DNA from 4 places in the Jeotgalicoccus sp. FSL K6-3177 genome. Region 1 is predicted to be linked to each of the others. Evidence: riboswitches for the same ligand, from Rfam matches in the RefSeq annotation. Region 1 holds a riboswitch; each other region holds the start of a gene.
The links. A riboswitch is a leader RNA that binds a small molecule or an ion and turns the genes downstream of it on or off. The one in region 1 is predicted to bind S-adenosylmethionine.

Region 2: linked by a shared signal. The riboswitch ahead of MHH58_RS08865 (Na+/H+ antiporter NhaC family protein) and the one ahead of MHH58_RS05520 (methionine ABC transporter ATP-binding protein) in region 1 are both predicted to bind S-adenosylmethionine.
Region 3: linked by a shared signal. The riboswitch ahead of MHH58_RS03405 (methionine ABC transporter ATP-binding protein) and the one ahead of MHH58_RS05520 (methionine ABC transporter ATP-binding protein) in region 1 are both predicted to bind S-adenosylmethionine.
Region 4: linked by a shared signal. The riboswitch ahead of metK (methionine adenosyltransferase) and the one ahead of MHH58_RS05520 (methionine ABC transporter ATP-binding protein) in region 1 are both predicted to bind S-adenosylmethionine.

Annotation. Positions count from the first base shown of each region.
Region 1 covers NZ_JBBOSK010000001.1:1,120,875-1,124,852, forward strand. The annotation lists gene MHH58_RS05510 (putative RNA methyltransferase) at 1-630, shown strand, start outside; gene MHH58_RS05515 (SprT family zinc-dependent metalloprotease) at 1,010-1,483, shown strand; SAM riboswitch class I at 1,552-1,653, shown strand; gene MHH58_RS05520 (methionine ABC transporter ATP-binding protein) at 1,714-2,727, shown strand; gene MHH58_RS05525 (methionine ABC transporter permease) at 2,720-3,379, shown strand; gene MHH58_RS05530 (MetQ/NlpA family ABC transporter substrate-binding protein) at 3,379-3,978, shown strand, end outside.
Region 2 covers NZ_JBBOSK010000001.1:1,769,107-1,773,084, forward strand. The annotation lists gene MHH58_RS08850 (FAD-dependent oxidoreductase) at 1-101, opposite strand, end outside; gene MHH58_RS08855 (MsnO8 family LLM class oxidoreductase) at 165-1,157, opposite strand; gene MHH58_RS08860 (YceI family protein) at 1,338-1,871, opposite strand; SAM riboswitch class I at 2,127-2,225, shown strand; gene MHH58_RS08865 (Na+/H+ antiporter NhaC family protein) at 2,292-3,596, shown strand.
Region 3 covers NZ_JBBOSK010000001.1:663,396-667,373, forward strand. The annotation lists gene MHH58_RS03375 (hypothetical protein) at 1-149, opposite strand, end outside; gene aroD (type I 3-dehydroquinate dehydratase) at 244-960, shown strand; gene MHH58_RS03385 (Spx/MgsR family RNA polymerase-binding regulatory protein) at 1,177-1,533, shown strand; gene gcvH (glycine cleavage system protein GcvH) at 1,600-1,980, shown strand; gene MHH58_RS03395 (toprim domain-containing protein) at 2,077-2,484, shown strand; gene MHH58_RS03400 (thioredoxin domain-containing protein) at 2,435-2,749, shown strand; SAM riboswitch class I at 2,791-2,889, shown strand; gene MHH58_RS03405 (methionine ABC transporter ATP-binding protein) at 2,974-3,978, shown strand, end outside.
Region 4 covers NZ_JBBOSK010000001.1:1,646,974-1,650,951, reverse strand. The annotation lists gene pckA (phosphoenolpyruvate carboxykinase (ATP)) at 1-884, opposite strand, end outside; SAM riboswitch class I at 1,184-1,287, shown strand; gene metK (methionine adenosyltransferase) at 1,386-2,570, shown strand; gene MHH58_RS08160 (nuclease-related domain-containing protein) at 2,600-3,508, shown strand; gene MHH58_RS08155 (NAD-dependent succinate-semialdehyde dehydrogenase) at 3,579-3,978, shown strand, end outside.

The sequences.
Region 1 (3,978 bases):
TATGAACCGGTACACAATAAAATTGCAGATATAATAATAAAACATTCAGCAGAAGATTCACTGCTGTTTGACGCGGGTTCCGGCGAAGGGTCTCATTTGCAGACGATACTTGATAAAGTAAATACAGAAACATTGACGGGTATCGGCCTGGACATTTCAAAAGAGGGTATCTTAATGGCGGCGAAAAATTACGGAAATCCATTGTGGATTGTTGGAGATCTTGCGAACCCGCCGCTTAGTGACAAGTCCTGCAAATTCATACTGAATTTTTTATCGCCTGCAAATTACTCTGAATTTAAAAGGATTTTAGCTGAAGACGGTATAATTATAAAAGTGATCCCGGGCAGCGGGTATTTAAAAGAACTCCGCAGGGAGTTGTTCAGCGATACAGACGGGAAAGAATATGAAAACAATGATACACTTGAATTAATGAAGAAGAATGTTAGGCTTGTGAAAGAAGAACGGATAACTTATACGAAATTTCTTGACGCTGCTGCACTGAAAGATTTAATCTCCATGACACCGCTCGGCTGGCATGCAGATACAGCTCAGATAGAGAGATTTGCGGATAAGGGGAATAAAGAAATTACGGTGGATATGCATATTGTCCTTGCAGCTGCCGAAAATTAAGTTGAAATATTTCCGCATATATTTCAGTTAATAATTTGCTATTTTAAAGGTAATAGTCAATAATTACACTAAAGAGAAATAATTTCATGGAAATTTTACTACGTTTATTACAAACACGTTACAAAGTAAAAGAAATTCGCTGATAGGCTTGAAATGTTTTGAACATTAAAATATAATGAGAATATATTAAGAAATACATAACAGAACGCACAAACAAAAGTTAAAGCTATACTCTTCATATCATTAACTAAGTCGTTCTTCGATAGTGCCTTTGGCCTAGATATCATATTATATTATTTATCTGTTAGGGAGACTTTGGATCTCCCTTTTTTTGTTGCCTTTTTTAAGGCTATTTAAACACTAAGAAGGTGAACATATTATGAACAGTGATGAATTACACAGCTGTGCCCGTAAATTTCTCGCTGAAAATTTCGGACTCACACTCGAAATTCCAATCAGAATATCAAAAAGAATGAAATCTAAGCTCGGCGTGTTTCAAATAAAATATCAGAAGAAGCAGGTTGTTTCGAAAGAAATTGTTATGTCCCACACTTTTCTCGTTAATAACTCCAGGGAAATCATTCTCGATGTGCTCTACCACGAATGTGTTCATTATGCACTGTACACACTAAAGAAACCTTACAGAGATTCGGATCGTGAATTTACGGAGACGCTGGAACGCCTCGGCATTGCCAAAACCCGGAGCTATAAATACAAGGGGCAGGCCTATTTATATGAGTGCAGAAAATGCAGCTACGAGTTTACGAAAAGGGTTAAAGGTTACGATAAACGGTATATATGCAGACACTGCCGCGGCAGGTTTACATATAAAGGTACTGTAGCAGCGGGCTGATTAGAAATTATTAAAAATTGTTTGACAATTAATTCTGGTTAGACTAGTATGAAATACAATTAAATAAGAAATTATCCAGAGAGACGGAGGGATCAGGCCCTGGGAAGTCTCAGCAGCAGGCTTTTAAGTACTGTGCTAATTCCTGCAGGCAGAGGCTTGGAAGATAATCACACATCGCCATTTGTCTATTTAGATAAATGGTTTTTTTTATTACATAGAGGAGGGAATTCATGAGCATTCAGCTGAATAACGTTTCAAAAACGTATCATTTAAAAGGCAGAAGTGTTGAGGCATTAAAGCCGACATCCCTGAAGGTCGAAACCGGTGAAATTTACGGTCTAATCGGTTATTCCGGGGTCGGGAAAAGTACTCTTTTAAGACTGATTAATCTGCTTGAGAAACCTTCGGCAGGTTCTGTCATCGTTGGAGAAGATAATCTTACCGAACTGACACCAAAGGCTCTCAGGATTCGCCGGCAGAAAATCGGCATGATTTTCCAGCAGTTTAACTTAATCGAGTCAAAGACAGTTTATGAGAATATAGAATTTGTACTGAAAGCGAGCAAATACAGTAAAAAAGATGTGCCCGCAAGAATTGAAGAGTTACTGAAACTCGTTGGTTTAAACGATAAATCATCTATCAATGCATCAAATTTAAGCGGCGGGCAAAAACAGCGTGTCGGTATCGCGAGAGCACTTGCCAATAACCCGGATATTCTCTTATGTGACGAAGCGACGAGTGCGCTTGATCCGGATACGACGAAAAGTATTTTAAACTTGCTGAAAAATATCAACAAAACTCTCGGTATTACCATTGTGATTATTACTCACGAAATGGAAGTTATTAAAGAAATTGCAGATCGGGTAGGCGTAATGTCCGGCGGTGAAATTATTGAAAGCGGCGAAACGTACAGCGTGTTCAGTCATCCTAAAGAAGAAATTACGAAAGATTTCGTTCAGGAGATATATAACTTTGAAATCCCGTCGCAAATTAAAGAAACGCCGGGTAATCAAGTTATTACCATTCAGTTTTTAAGTGAAAACGCCGAGGAGAATTATTTAAATCAGCTGTACAGGAATTTTGATTTGAATATAAGCATTCTCAACGGAAGAATTGAATATATTAAAGAAAAACCGCTCGGCTTTTTAATGTTTCAAGTATCCGGAGATGCTCAGGAAATAGAACGTCTTAAAACACATATCGATAAAACAACGGGAATCGAAAGGGTGGGTTACATTGGATAATTTCAGCCAGCTTTGGCCGTTGCTGTACCGTGCTTTGCTCGAGACAGCGCTGATGGTTTCTATTTCAATATTTTTTGCAGTGTTAATCGGGCTGCCGCTCGGTATTCTGCTTTACATTACGCAGCATCCGCTGCTGTTTAAAATTAAACCTTTAAACAGCGTGCTCGGCTGGCTTGTGAATATTATCAGGTCGTTTCCTTTTATTATTCTGATTGTGGCGATTATGCCGTTTGCGACCTGGCTCGTTAATGCTTCACACGGCCCGGTTTTTGCAAGTGTTGCTCTGTCAATTGCAGCAGTGCCGCTGTTTGCACGTCTCGTTGAATCCAGTTTTAACAGTGTAAAAGACGGTGTAATCGAAGCGAGTATTGCAGGCGGTGCTCCGCTTTATTTAATCGTTACGGATGTGCTGCTGCCGGAAGCGAAGAAAAGCATCGCGCAGGCAATCACACTGACGATAATTTCAATTATCGCCTTCAGTGCAACTGCGGGTGTTGTAGGCGGAGGCGGGGTCGGCGACCTTGCAATCCGTTACGGCTATTACCGATATGACACGCTGACGATGATTGTGACAGTAGTCGTCCTCGTTGTTATCGTGCAGATTGTCCAGTGGGCTGGAGACTTTATCTCTAACAGAACGGAGGAGAAATAATGCGCGGAATTATAATATTTTTAATTGGCACTTTAGCCGTTATAGCCGGCACTAGCATACTTCTATATGAAGACGAGGGTGAAGTGATTACCATTGGTGCATCGAGCGGACCATTTGCAGATATGGCATCTTTTGCCTTAAAACCCGTCTTGGAAGAGAACGGTTATACGGTCGAAATCGTTGAATACAGCGATTATATTCAGCCGAATAACGCGCTTTCAAATGGCGACCTCGATGCCAATCTCTTTCAGAACGTCCTGTTCATGGACAGTTATAATGAAGAAAATGATGCTGATTTAAAAAATATCATTCAGGTGCCGACGGCACCCATGGGGCTTTACAGCAGTGAATTCAGTTCGCTGGAAGATATTGCTTCCGGCAGTGAAGTAGCATTGCCTTTAGATCCAGTCAACTCCAGCCGCGGTTTTTTAACACTGCAGGACGCGGGGCTGATTACCATCAGTGACGACGCAGATATGTTTGCTATCGATGAAGCAGACATTATAAATAATAAAAAAAATCTCGAGTTTATTTATCAGGACGCCGGCCAGCTGCCGAGAAGCGTTGACCAAATCGGCCTGTCGCTTGTCCCGGGCAAC
Region 2 (3,978 bases), 650 kb from region 1:
TTTTCGATTAGCGCCACATTCCAGTCACGGCCGGCGAGGTCCCCTGCCAAAGTTTTACCGGCTTTGCCGAAACCGATTATTATTGCATCAAAATGTGTCAACCGCAGCATCTCCTTAATATTTTCAAAAATTAATCAATCTATATTTACCCTCCAGAATCGTTTTTAAAACAGTTCTTCTGCCAGCAGCTTATAGACATTGAGACGCGCTTTTTGAGAGTGAGGAATGCTGCAGATCATCGCTTCGTCAAATCCATACTGAATCTGCTCTTCCTGCAGACGTTTAGCGATTTCTTTGGCAGAACCGACTAAATGCAGTTTACGGCCTTCTTGAATTTTCATGCGGTCCATTTCTGTCAGCGGAAAGTCCTGTGCCTCTTCAGGTGTCAAAACTTGTCCGCTTCGTCCTTTCATAAACTGCAGACGCCATATATCCTGAGGTTTAGCTTCAAATTCCGCTTCTTCAGCAGTTTCTGCTGCTGTAACCATACAAGATACATTAATTTCAGGTTTTTCCATAAAAGGAGATGCTTCAAAATTATTTTTATAAGCATCGAGTATTTCTTTTGACAGCTGTCCGTTAAAGAACTGGGCGAATGAATAACCCGCGCCTCTCCGGCCAGCTTCTACCGCACTGTTGCCGCTCGAACCGAACAGCCACGATTCAGGCAGAGTGATATTCGACGGTGTCGCAATTGTTCTGTTATATAAATCAGATGAAGGCACTTCATCATTAATCAGCTGGAGCGCAGTATCAAATTTCTCATACATATTATGCACCATCGGTGTACGTCCCTCGGACAATGCGTAAATGGAAAACTGATCTCCGCCGGGCGCTCTTCCCATGCCAAAATCAATACGTCCGGGAGCGAATGCGCTGAGTGTTTTAAAAACTTCGGCAAGCTTTAACGGAGAATAATGCATCATCATGACACCTCCGGTACCGATTCGTATGTTTTTTGTTTTAGCTGCCAAATGTGCGGCTGTTATTTCAGGAGCTGAACTTGCGTAAGCAGACGTGCCGTGATGTTCTGCCATCCACATTCGTTCGTAGCCGAGCTGATCGCCTAGCACTGCCAGCTCTTCCGCTTTTTTTAAAGCATCTGCTGGTGTGTTGCCTTTAGTAATGGGAGCTTGATCCAGTATACTCAGTTTCATAGTTAATACATCCTTTAAATTATATTTATCGGTAATCTTTTTTCTTTAAAGAATATCAATTAACGGCCTGTTATAAAAACTAAGTGCTTAGTCATAAAAAATACTCCCTAATATTCATTTAAGAATATTAGGGAGTATTGACCCATTTATATATATATCATTTTTAGCTGTATAATCTAATTATTCTGCGTCCGCCGGGTTAAGTTGCAGCTCAAGGCTGACTTTAACGTCTTTAGATACAAGCACTCCGCCTGTTTCTAATGTCTGGTTCCAAGTTAAGCCAAATTCTTCACGGTTGATTGAGAATTTAGATTCGAAACCGTAAACTGTCGGTCCGAAAGGACTTACGCCCTGGCCGTTGTATTCCACAGGAATAGTCACTTCGTTAGTGACGTCTTTAATAGTTAAGTTGCCTGTCACATCAAATTTTGTGCCTGATCCTTCGATTTTAGTTGATTCAAATGTGATTTCTGGGTGGTTTTCCACATCAAAGAAATCAGCAGAAGTTAAGTGAGCGTCACGGTCTGCAACTTTAGTGTCGATAGTTGCTGCATTTGCTTTACCTTTTATTTTTGCTGTTGTGAAGTCTTCAATATTGTCAGCTTCGACATCAATCGACCATTCCCCGAAAGTTCCTTTAACTTTAGTTACCATCATATGTTTTACTTGAAATTCTAATTCTGAGTGCGCTGTGTCCGCTGTAAATTTAGCCATAATTAAATCATCCTCCATAGTTTTGTTTTTCGTTAATACTTCGCTTTCGAACTATCACATTAATTATGATAATATACTTAGTTACAAAAAGCAAGTAACAAACTTAAAATAAATTAAATTTGATATATTTGTATATTTAAGTCTATATTGAAGTAGTTTCCCATTATCTGAAAATTAAACCTTTTTGACACTCTGTATTAATATATTGACCTTTATCGGTTAGGCGTGTATCCTTAATCTCATTAATTAAATAAATTCTTATCCAGAGAGGTGAAGGGACTGGCCCGTTGAAGCCTCAGCAACAGACTATTTGGTACTGTGCTAATTCCAGGAGCAGACGCTCAAAGATAAGCTGAGGACTTCCCCATCTCTTATCTTTACAAATAAAAGATGGGGATTTTTTAATAGGAGGATAATATTATGTCTAATAAAAAAGGCGGCCCGGTATCCTTGCTGCCCCTAGTTATATTTGTAGCCTTATTCATTGGTACCGGACTTCTGGCAGGAGATTTCAGTGCTATGCCGATTCCGCTAGCAGCGATTCTTGCGTCAGTTGCAGGTTTCTTTTTATATTTTAAAGAACCGTTTAAAGATAAATTAGCTGCTTACTTTCAAGGCGCAGCACAGGAAAACGTCATACTTATAGTTGTTATTTTCTTGCTTTCCGGTGCTTTTTCCGGCATTGCAGGAGCTATGGGAGCTGTGGATTCAACAGTAAATATGGGATTAACATTTCTTCCCCCTAGTCTGCTTTTAAGCGGAATTTTTATTATCTGCTGTTTTGTATCACTCGCTATGGGAACCAGCACAGGCACTGTTGTAGCAATTGCACCGATCGCCATTGGTATCGCAGACCAGACTGAAATCGGACTCGCACTCGCTTTAGCCACTGTTATTGGCGGGGCTATGTTTGGTGATAACTTATCGTTTATTTCTGATACAACCATTGTCGCTACACGTACTCAGGGTGTCAAAATGATTGATAAATTCAAAGTGAACTTTTGGATTGTGCTGCCGGGCGCTATTCTGACCATAATTACTTTATATTTAATGACTGCCGACATCTCACTTAGTCAGACAGGAAATTATGACTTTAATTTTATTGAAGTCATTCCATATCTTTCTGTGCTGATTATCGCACTCCTCGGGGTCGATGTCATAATCGTGTTGCTGAGCGGAGCAGCAATTTCAAGTCTTCTCGGCTTGTTGACAGGAGCTTTCGATATATTTACGCTGTTTTCAGCGGCTGGTGAAGGTATTGCAGGTATGCAGGAAATTTCAATTATCACAATACTAATAGCCGGTATGATTGGTCTAGTCAGTCATTACGGAGGTATCACCTACCTGCTCAATACTATTATGGGCAGAATTAAAACGAAAAAAGGCGCCGAACTCGGTATCGCAAGTTTAGTCAGCGTTACTGACGTATCCACTGCCAATAATACAATTTCAATAATGATGACGGGACCTCTCGCGAAAAACATAGCTGAAGAATATGAAGTGGACCCGAGAAAATCTGCAAGTATACTCGATACATTCGCTGCAGGATTCCAGGGTCTCATTCCTTACGGCGGACAAATGCTTGCAGCTTCAGGACTCGCCGCCGGTATCTCGCCTGTGGAAATTATGCCGTATTCCATTTATCCAATGCTGCTGATTATCAGCGGAATTATTGCGATATTAATTGGATTCCCAAGAAAGTATTCAAAAGTCAAAGTTAATTAGAGAAAAATCAATCGGATTCAGCAGATGCTGGATTCGATTTTTTATTTAAAAGTTTCCGTGGCGATGTTTAAGTACGACATAGAAATGGCGTCGTACTCGGGAACAAGTTCAAGTACGACACCGAAGCACCGTCGTATCCGGGAGAAAGTTCAAGTACGACACCAAAGCACCGTCGTACTCGGGAACCAGTTCAAGTACGACACGAAAGCGCCGTCGTATCTGGGAACAAGTTCAAGTACGACACGGGAACACCGTCGTATCTGGGAGCGAGTTCAAGTACGACACCGAAGCACCGTCGTATCCGGGAGAAAGTTCAAGTACGACACCAAAGCTCCGTCGTACTCGACATCTCTTTCAATATAAAAAAGCGGAATATGCCCAT
Region 3 (3,978 bases), 460 kb from region 1:
TCGCTGTCAAAAAGATCTTTATCCTCTTCCAGAGATGCAGCCTCTGAAGATTCAGCTGTGCCGGTATTTTCTTTATCAGTATTATCATTGCATGCCGCAAACAGCATGGCTGTGAATGCCAGCAAAGTCAGCAGTTTAATTTTTTTCATTTACTTTAACCCCCGGGATACTATAATGGTTTTATGATACCATTAGATTGAAATAGCTATCAATCGCATTCAGAACGCACAAAGGGGAAAACTTATGAATACAACGAAGATTGTCGTCACTTTATCAGGTCATAATGATGACGAAATTAAAGAAGAAATTCAAAAAGCGAAAGAGAATATAGACGCTTTTGATATCGTGGAGATACGCGGAGATGTTTTCGATGCGTTGAACCGGGAGGATCACGGCAAAAAAGTCAGATATATTATAGATTATTTTAAACCGCTGAACAAAGAAATTATTTATACATACCGCACGGCGAAAGAGGGCGGCAGCGGTTCAAAAACAACAGTTGAGTACGAAGCGCTCTTAAACGCTGTCTGTCAGACAATGGATATTGACTATATCGATATCGAAGTTCAATCCGGCGATAAAATTACAGCATCTGTCTGCAAAACTGCGCGTGCCAATAATGTGAAATGCCTGATGAGTCATCACGATTTTAAGCGTACACCGCCTAGCGGGGAGATTTTATCGATTATTAATAAAATGCACACGCTCGGCGGAGATTTGTACAAAGTTGCTTACTTCCCTCATGAAAAGAAGGATGTGGACAAAGTCACTGAAGTTGTGAAAAGTGCTAAACAAAAGTACGGAGACAGAATAATTGGAATCTCTATGGGAGAACTCGGAAAAGACACGCGTACGGCAGAGGGAGAAGCGGCTTCGGCACTAACCTACGGCTTTGTATCAAGGGATGCGGCTCCGGGACAGATTCATGTAACACAATTGCGTGAAATATTTACCAGATAAAAATATTAAGCAATCTTTACAGCAGGTTAACGAAAGAATAATAACCAGCTGATAAAATGGGAACCAGAAGATATGAAAACTTAACTCTTCTCCCCAGCCCCTTTGTCCGAAACCTTCCCCTGAGGTTTCGGACTTTTTTCGTTTTTGCATATGTCTAATTTACTTTATCTGGGGTATTATAAGTGTAAGAATAATTTCTTATTCGGGAGGATAACTATGATTACATTTTACGAATACCCTAAATGCACGACTTGCCGCAAGGGCAAAAAGTTTTTAGCAGATAATAATCTGGAGTTTACTGAAATTGACATGGTTAAGCATGTACCGGCTAAAGATACGCTGAAAGGTATCCTCGACAAATCGTCGCATTCAATTGATGACTTTTTTAACAAGCGGGGCACTAAATTTAAAGAGCTCGGATTAAAAGAACGTCTTCATGATTTGAGTGAAGAAGAGAAACTGGAACTGCTCGCAAGTGACGGCATGCTGATTAAGCGGCCGATGGTTGTACTTGATGATGATGTGTTATTAGGTTTTAAAGAAGAAACTTATAAAAATGCATTATTGAATTAATTCACTTGCCTAAAGTATGGCAATTGTGCAACAATAAGTATGATAAGTTAAAAGGGAGGTTTTAGCGTGTCATTACCACAAGATTTAAAGTACAGCGAAGATCATGAGTGGATTAAAGTTGAAGGAAATACTGTAACAATCGGTATTACTGACTTTGCACAGTCTGAACTTGGAGATATCGTATTTGTCGAACTTCCAGAAGAAGGCGACGACATCTCTACAGGTGATTCTTTCGGCAGCGTGGAATCAGTGAAAACTGTTTCTGAATTATATGCACCGGTTTCCGGTTCTATAGTTGCTGTTAACGAAGAGCTTGAGGACAGTCCGGAACTTGTTAACGAAAATCCATACGAAGGTGCTTGGATGCTGAAAGTTGAACTTTCAGATGAAAGCGAATTAGATAACCTTCTTGATGCTGCTGGTTACCAGGCAGTAATCGAGAAATAATAACTTAGCTCTGGACTTTTGTCCGGAGTTTTTTTAAAACCTATATTTATTGCTTAAAGTGAATTTATATTAAAAATTTAACTAAGGGTGATACGGATGAATCTTTCTGATAAAGTACTCATTGTTGAGGGAAAAACGGATAAGCGCAGATTGGAAGAAGTGCTGGTGGAACCTGTACAGATAATTTGCACCTTCGGTACGATGGGTATTTCAAAACTGGATGAGATTATTGATCAGCTTGGCGATTCTCAAATATTCATTTTATCCGATGCGGATAAGGAAGGAAGAAAAATTCGTAAATGGTTTAAAAAACATCTTAGTGAAAGTACTCATATTTATATAGATCCCAAATTCGGGGAAGTCGGACGCTGTCCGCATGACTACCTTGCAAACCTCTTGCTCAGACACGGTTTTTATGTAGATACGAGCCTAATAATGAAAGGTAAGTTTTATCGTGAAGGAAACAATTTCAACGGAAAATATATTAAAGAATATACAGGATAGAGAGTATTATATTATTTTCGGCTATGCAACGATGTGCAAAACATGCGATATCTCAGAAACGATGCTCAGCGTCGCTGCTTCTGCAAGAGAAATCAGCTATGAACGCATCAACTTAAATTTTTATAAAACACTGATAGATAAATATCAGATTCGTTCTGCGCCAGCACTGCTGCTGTTTAAAAACGGCAAACTTGTCAGGGAAGTCTACGCATTTCAATCTGTTACTTATTTAAACGAAGTTCTGGAAGAATTTCTGATTGACTAATAAAGAATAGTCTGATAATATGAATTTCAATCAAATATTAACTCTTATCAAGAGTGGTGGAGGGATGTGCCCTTAGAAGCCACGGCAACCGTCATCGTGACAAGGTGCCAAATCACTGGATTAATATCCTCAGATGAGAGGCGTAATGAACGTTTAAAAGCCTACTCATTTTTGGAGTAGGTTTTTTTAATTGTTCTCCTGGAAAGGGAAGGGATTTATATATAATGATAGATATTAGTAATGTGACTAAAATATTTAAAACTAAAAATCAAAATATAACGGCAGTAGATAATGTCGGTCTGAATGTGAAGAAAGGTGAAATTTTTGGAGTTATCGGCTACTCGGGCGCCGGCAAATCCACGCTGATTCGTCTCTTGAATGGACTGGAGCAGCCGACGGAAGGGACTGTTACAGTAACCGGTGATGAAATCAGCGGCATGACGATGAAAGAACTGCGGCAAAAACGTCAAAAAGTATCGATGATATTTCAGCATTTTAACCTGCTCTGGTCACGAACAGTCGCTGAAAATATCAGCTTTCCGCTGGAAATCGCAGGTGTACCTAAAAAAGAACGGCAGCTGCGTGTTTCGGAACTGATAAGGCTGGTTGGTCTGGAAGGCCGCGAAAACAACTATCCGAGTGAGCTGTCCGGCGGCCAGAAACAGCGCGTCGGCATTGCGAGAGCGCTGTCGAATGAACCGCAGGTTCTGCTGTGCGATGAAGCGACCAGTGCTCTGGATCCTGAAACGACAGATGAGGTGCTTGACCTGCTCGTCGATATTACGAAAAAGATGAACTTGACCATCGTGCTGATTACGCACGAAATGCATGTTATCAGAAAAATATGCGACCGTGCAGCTGTCATGGAAAACGGTAAAGTAGTGGAAGTCGGGCCGGTTATCGAACTGTTCCAGAATCCTCAGTCAAATGTAACGAAACGTTTCGTTAAGGATGATATTTCGGATGACGACCACGCAGTAGCGATGGAGGAAATAAAAGAAGCCTTCCCGACTTCAACTATCGTCAAGCTGACATTTGTCGGCACCCGTACAAAATCGCCGATTGTCTCACAAGTTATCCGGAATTACGGTCTTGATGTAAATATCCTGTCAGGAAATATTAAGCAGACGAATCAGGAGTCATACGGGCATCTTTATATCGCCCTCGATATTAATCAGGAAACACTTGAACAAATTACTGCAGAGTTTAAAAAACACGATGTCACGCTG
Region 4 (3,978 bases), 530 kb from region 1:
TCAAGTACCGAACCAAATTTAATCGCTTCAAAGATTTCAGGTTCTTTTTCTTTTGATAAATTAATAGTTTTAGCGTAACAGCCGCCTTCGATGTTAAATACACCATCGTCATTCCAGCCGTGCTCATCGTCACCGATAAGATCGCGTTCCGGGTCTGCAGAAAGCGTCGTTTTACCTGTACCTGATAAACCGAAGAATAATGCAACATCTTTGTTTTCGCCGACGTTGGCACTGCAGTGCATGCTGAGCACGCCTTCTTCAGGAAGCAGGTAGTTCATAATTGAGAAGATTGATTTCTTCATTTCTCCGCCGTATTCAGTACCGCCGATAAGAATGATTTTCTTTTCTAATGATACAAGGACGAATACTTCAGAACCCGTACCATCGACTTCAGGGTCTGCTTTAAAAGTAGGTGCAGATACAATCGTAAATTCAGGATCGATTGCAAGTGCTTCTTCTTTTGTTTCAGGACGGATAAACATTGTTTTCGCAAACATGTTGTGCCAGCTGAACTCATTGACAACCTGAAGTTTCAGTTGTGTATGCGGGTCTGCGCCGGCATAGCCGTTAAAGACAAATAATTCTTCTTTGTCATTTAAATATGTAGTAACTTTATCGAATAAGTTATCGAAAATTTCCTGTGAAATAGGCTGGTTGACCTCGCCCCAGTCAATCTTGCTGTCGGATACGCTGTCTCTGACGATAAAACGGTCTTTCGGGCTGCGGCCTGTGTATTCTCCAGTCTGCGCGCGAAGTGCTCCTGTATTTGTAAGTACAGCCTCTTTGCGTCGTAAAGATGCTTCGACAAGTTCAGCGTTTGATAATTGTTTGTGAGTAGAAGGTTTATTAACAAGACCTTCGATTAAACTTTTATGGTTAACCATGATTCGCCTCCAAGTATTTTCATTAACGAAGTATTTAGAAATTAGTATAACACATTCGTTTTTATGTTTACACAATAACAGGATAAGGTTTTTGAATATTGAATTGTTTTTTGCAATGCTGATCCATAAGATAAATTTATATATCATTATAAAAGTTATAAGTATATGTTTATAAAATTAAGGATTTTTCACAGCTTGCTTTTGGGTTTTATAATTTAATTATCTAAAAAGCTGCTGCAAATAAAACTTGTTAATCTTGATTTGCCCATTCCAATAATGTAAGATGAATAATAAGTTATCTCTTATCAAGAGGTGGTGGAGGGATTCAAACCCTGTGAAGCCAGAGCAACCTCCTTTTCAAGAAAGGTGCTAAAGAATGCAGAGTAATTCTGACCGATAAGAGAAAAGGGCGAGCCTTTTTCTCTGTTTATTATGGAGAAAAAGGCTTTATTTTTTGCTTTGAAGAGATGGCTAAATGAGCTTTAAGAGGAGATTTTATAAATGTCAGAACGTAAATTATTTACTTCAGAGTCAGTCACAGAAGGTCACCCGGATAAAATTGCAGACCAGATTTCAGATGCGATTCTCGATGCAATCTTAGAAGGCGACCCGTATGCGCGTGTTGCCTGTGAAACAGTAGTCAACACAGGTCTTGCGATGATTGTCGGGGAAATCAGCACAGAAACTTACGTCGATATTCCAAGAACAGTGAGAGAAACCGTTAAGGAAATCGGCTATGTCGATGCGAAGTACGGTTATGATTATAAAACAATGTCTGTCTTAACGGGAATTGATGAGCAGTCAGAGGACATCGCTGTCGGTGTAAACAACGCTTTTGAAACCCGCGAATCACAAGGAGTTTCAACAGGTGCAGGCGACCAGGGCTTAATGTTCGGTTACGCGACGAACGAAACGAAAGAGTTTATGCCGCTGCCGATTTCATTAGCGCACAAAATTTCACGCCGTTTAACAGAAGTGCGTAAAGATAATACAATTTCCTATCTGCGTCCGGACGGCAAATCACAGGTAACGGTTGAATACGATGAAAACGGCAAACCGTCAAGAGTCGATACGATTGTTATCTCTACCCAGCATCATGAAAATATTCCGGCGACACAAATCTACGATGATTTATTAGAATACGTGATTCAGGAAGTAGTTCCTGAAAATCTCATAGATGAAGAAACTAAATATTTCATCAACCCGACAGGCAGATTTGTAATTGGCGGACCGCAAGGGGATGCGGGTCTGACAGGACGTAAAATTATCGTCGATACTTACGGAGGCTACGCTCGTCACGGCGGCGGCGCCTTCAGCGGCAAAGACCCGACAAAAGTTGACCGTTCCGCAGCTTATGCAGCACGTTATATTGCAAAAAATATCGTAGCGAGCGGTGCGGCGGAAAAATGTGAAATTCAGCTGGCTTATGCCATCGGCGTATCCCAGCCGGTATCTATTGCGGTCGATACTTTTAATACAGGAAAATACGACGAAGAAAAAATTACAAAAGTCATCAGAGAACTGTTTAATTTATCACCAGATGGTATTATAGATATGCTAAACTTGAGAAGACCAATTTATAAACAGACTGCGAGTTATGGACATTTTGGTCGTACGGACATCGACTTGCCTTGGGAGAGACTGGATAAGGTCGATGCACTGAAAGATCTTCTTAGAAATAGCTAATTTAAGCAGTTGCGAAAGAGAGGAATAATATGAATACTAATATTTTTACAGATCCGATATTTATCGCGGTCGCAGCAGTGCTTCTCATCATTGCAATCTGGTTTTTAGTATATTACTTTAAACACCGCAATGAAGTGAAAACTGTGGAACAAACTTATTCGAAAGAAAAAGATTCACTCGTTGAGAAATACGAAAGTGAACATGAGGAAGAACGTTTAGAGCACAAGAAAGAAATGTCCGCTTTAAATGAAAAATATCATAATGATACGACACTTCTCGATAACAAACTTTCGAGCCTGCATCAGTTTACTGTAGATAAAGGCGAGTATTTGACAGACCTTTCTTTAATTCAGTTAAAAGACAAACTTGTTAAAGATGAAAAAATCCGTGAGACGGATATGATTATTCTGTCGAACATTTATTTACCATCAAGAAATTACACAAATACACGTAAAATCGATCATTTAGTTTTAACACGCACGGGTATTTATCTGATAGATTCTAAATACTGGAGCGGTCATATTTTACACGGTGTGAATGAAAGCCAGTTTGAAGAAGTACCGTATATTGAATCATTCTTCGATTTACTGGAACTCGATAAGCAAAAAGAACAGACTTTAATTTTTGAAAAGGCAGATGCGTCGAATGTATCGGTTAACCACTACAACGGCATTATCGATGAAACGAAAGTAACTGCTGAAAAACTTAAAAACAAATTTAAATTACAATACGACATCGTTCCGATTATTTACTTCAATCCGAAAGATAACGGCAATTATTCAATTACCAACTATTCGGAAGATCCATCGATCAGAGTAATCGTCGGTCAGGAAGACTTGGAAGCATTCTTCCTGAAGTATGTATTCCACGGCAGATTCCAGTACACAGTTAAAGATCTGGATGAGATTGCGAATGCCTTACTCGATCAAAGTCTGTAACTTTGTAAATTGAAACTAATCGTCCTATAATTATTTATAGGACGATTTTTATATTTTGGAGGGAAATTAAATGGCAGAAGAAATTATCGTAATCAATCCTGCAACTCAAAAAGAAGCGGGACGCGTAAAAAAAGACAGCAAAGACGAAATTGAGAAGAAAATTAATACTGCACATGAAAAATTTCAAAACTTTAGAAAAATGAATGCCGGGGACCGTTCGGATTTACTTTTCAAATGGTCGGAAAAAATCGATGAGAACAGACAGGAAATCGCAGAACTCGTCACGCTGGAAGGCGGCAAGCCGCTTGCTGAAGCACTCGGTGAAGTCGACTATGCCAACAGTTATATTAAATACTATGCTGAAGAAGCGAAAAGAATATACGGCCGGACAGTACCGGCGAATAATGATGACACGAGAATTGTTGTAACGAGGCATCCGATAGGGGTAGTCGCAGCGATTACGCCTTGGA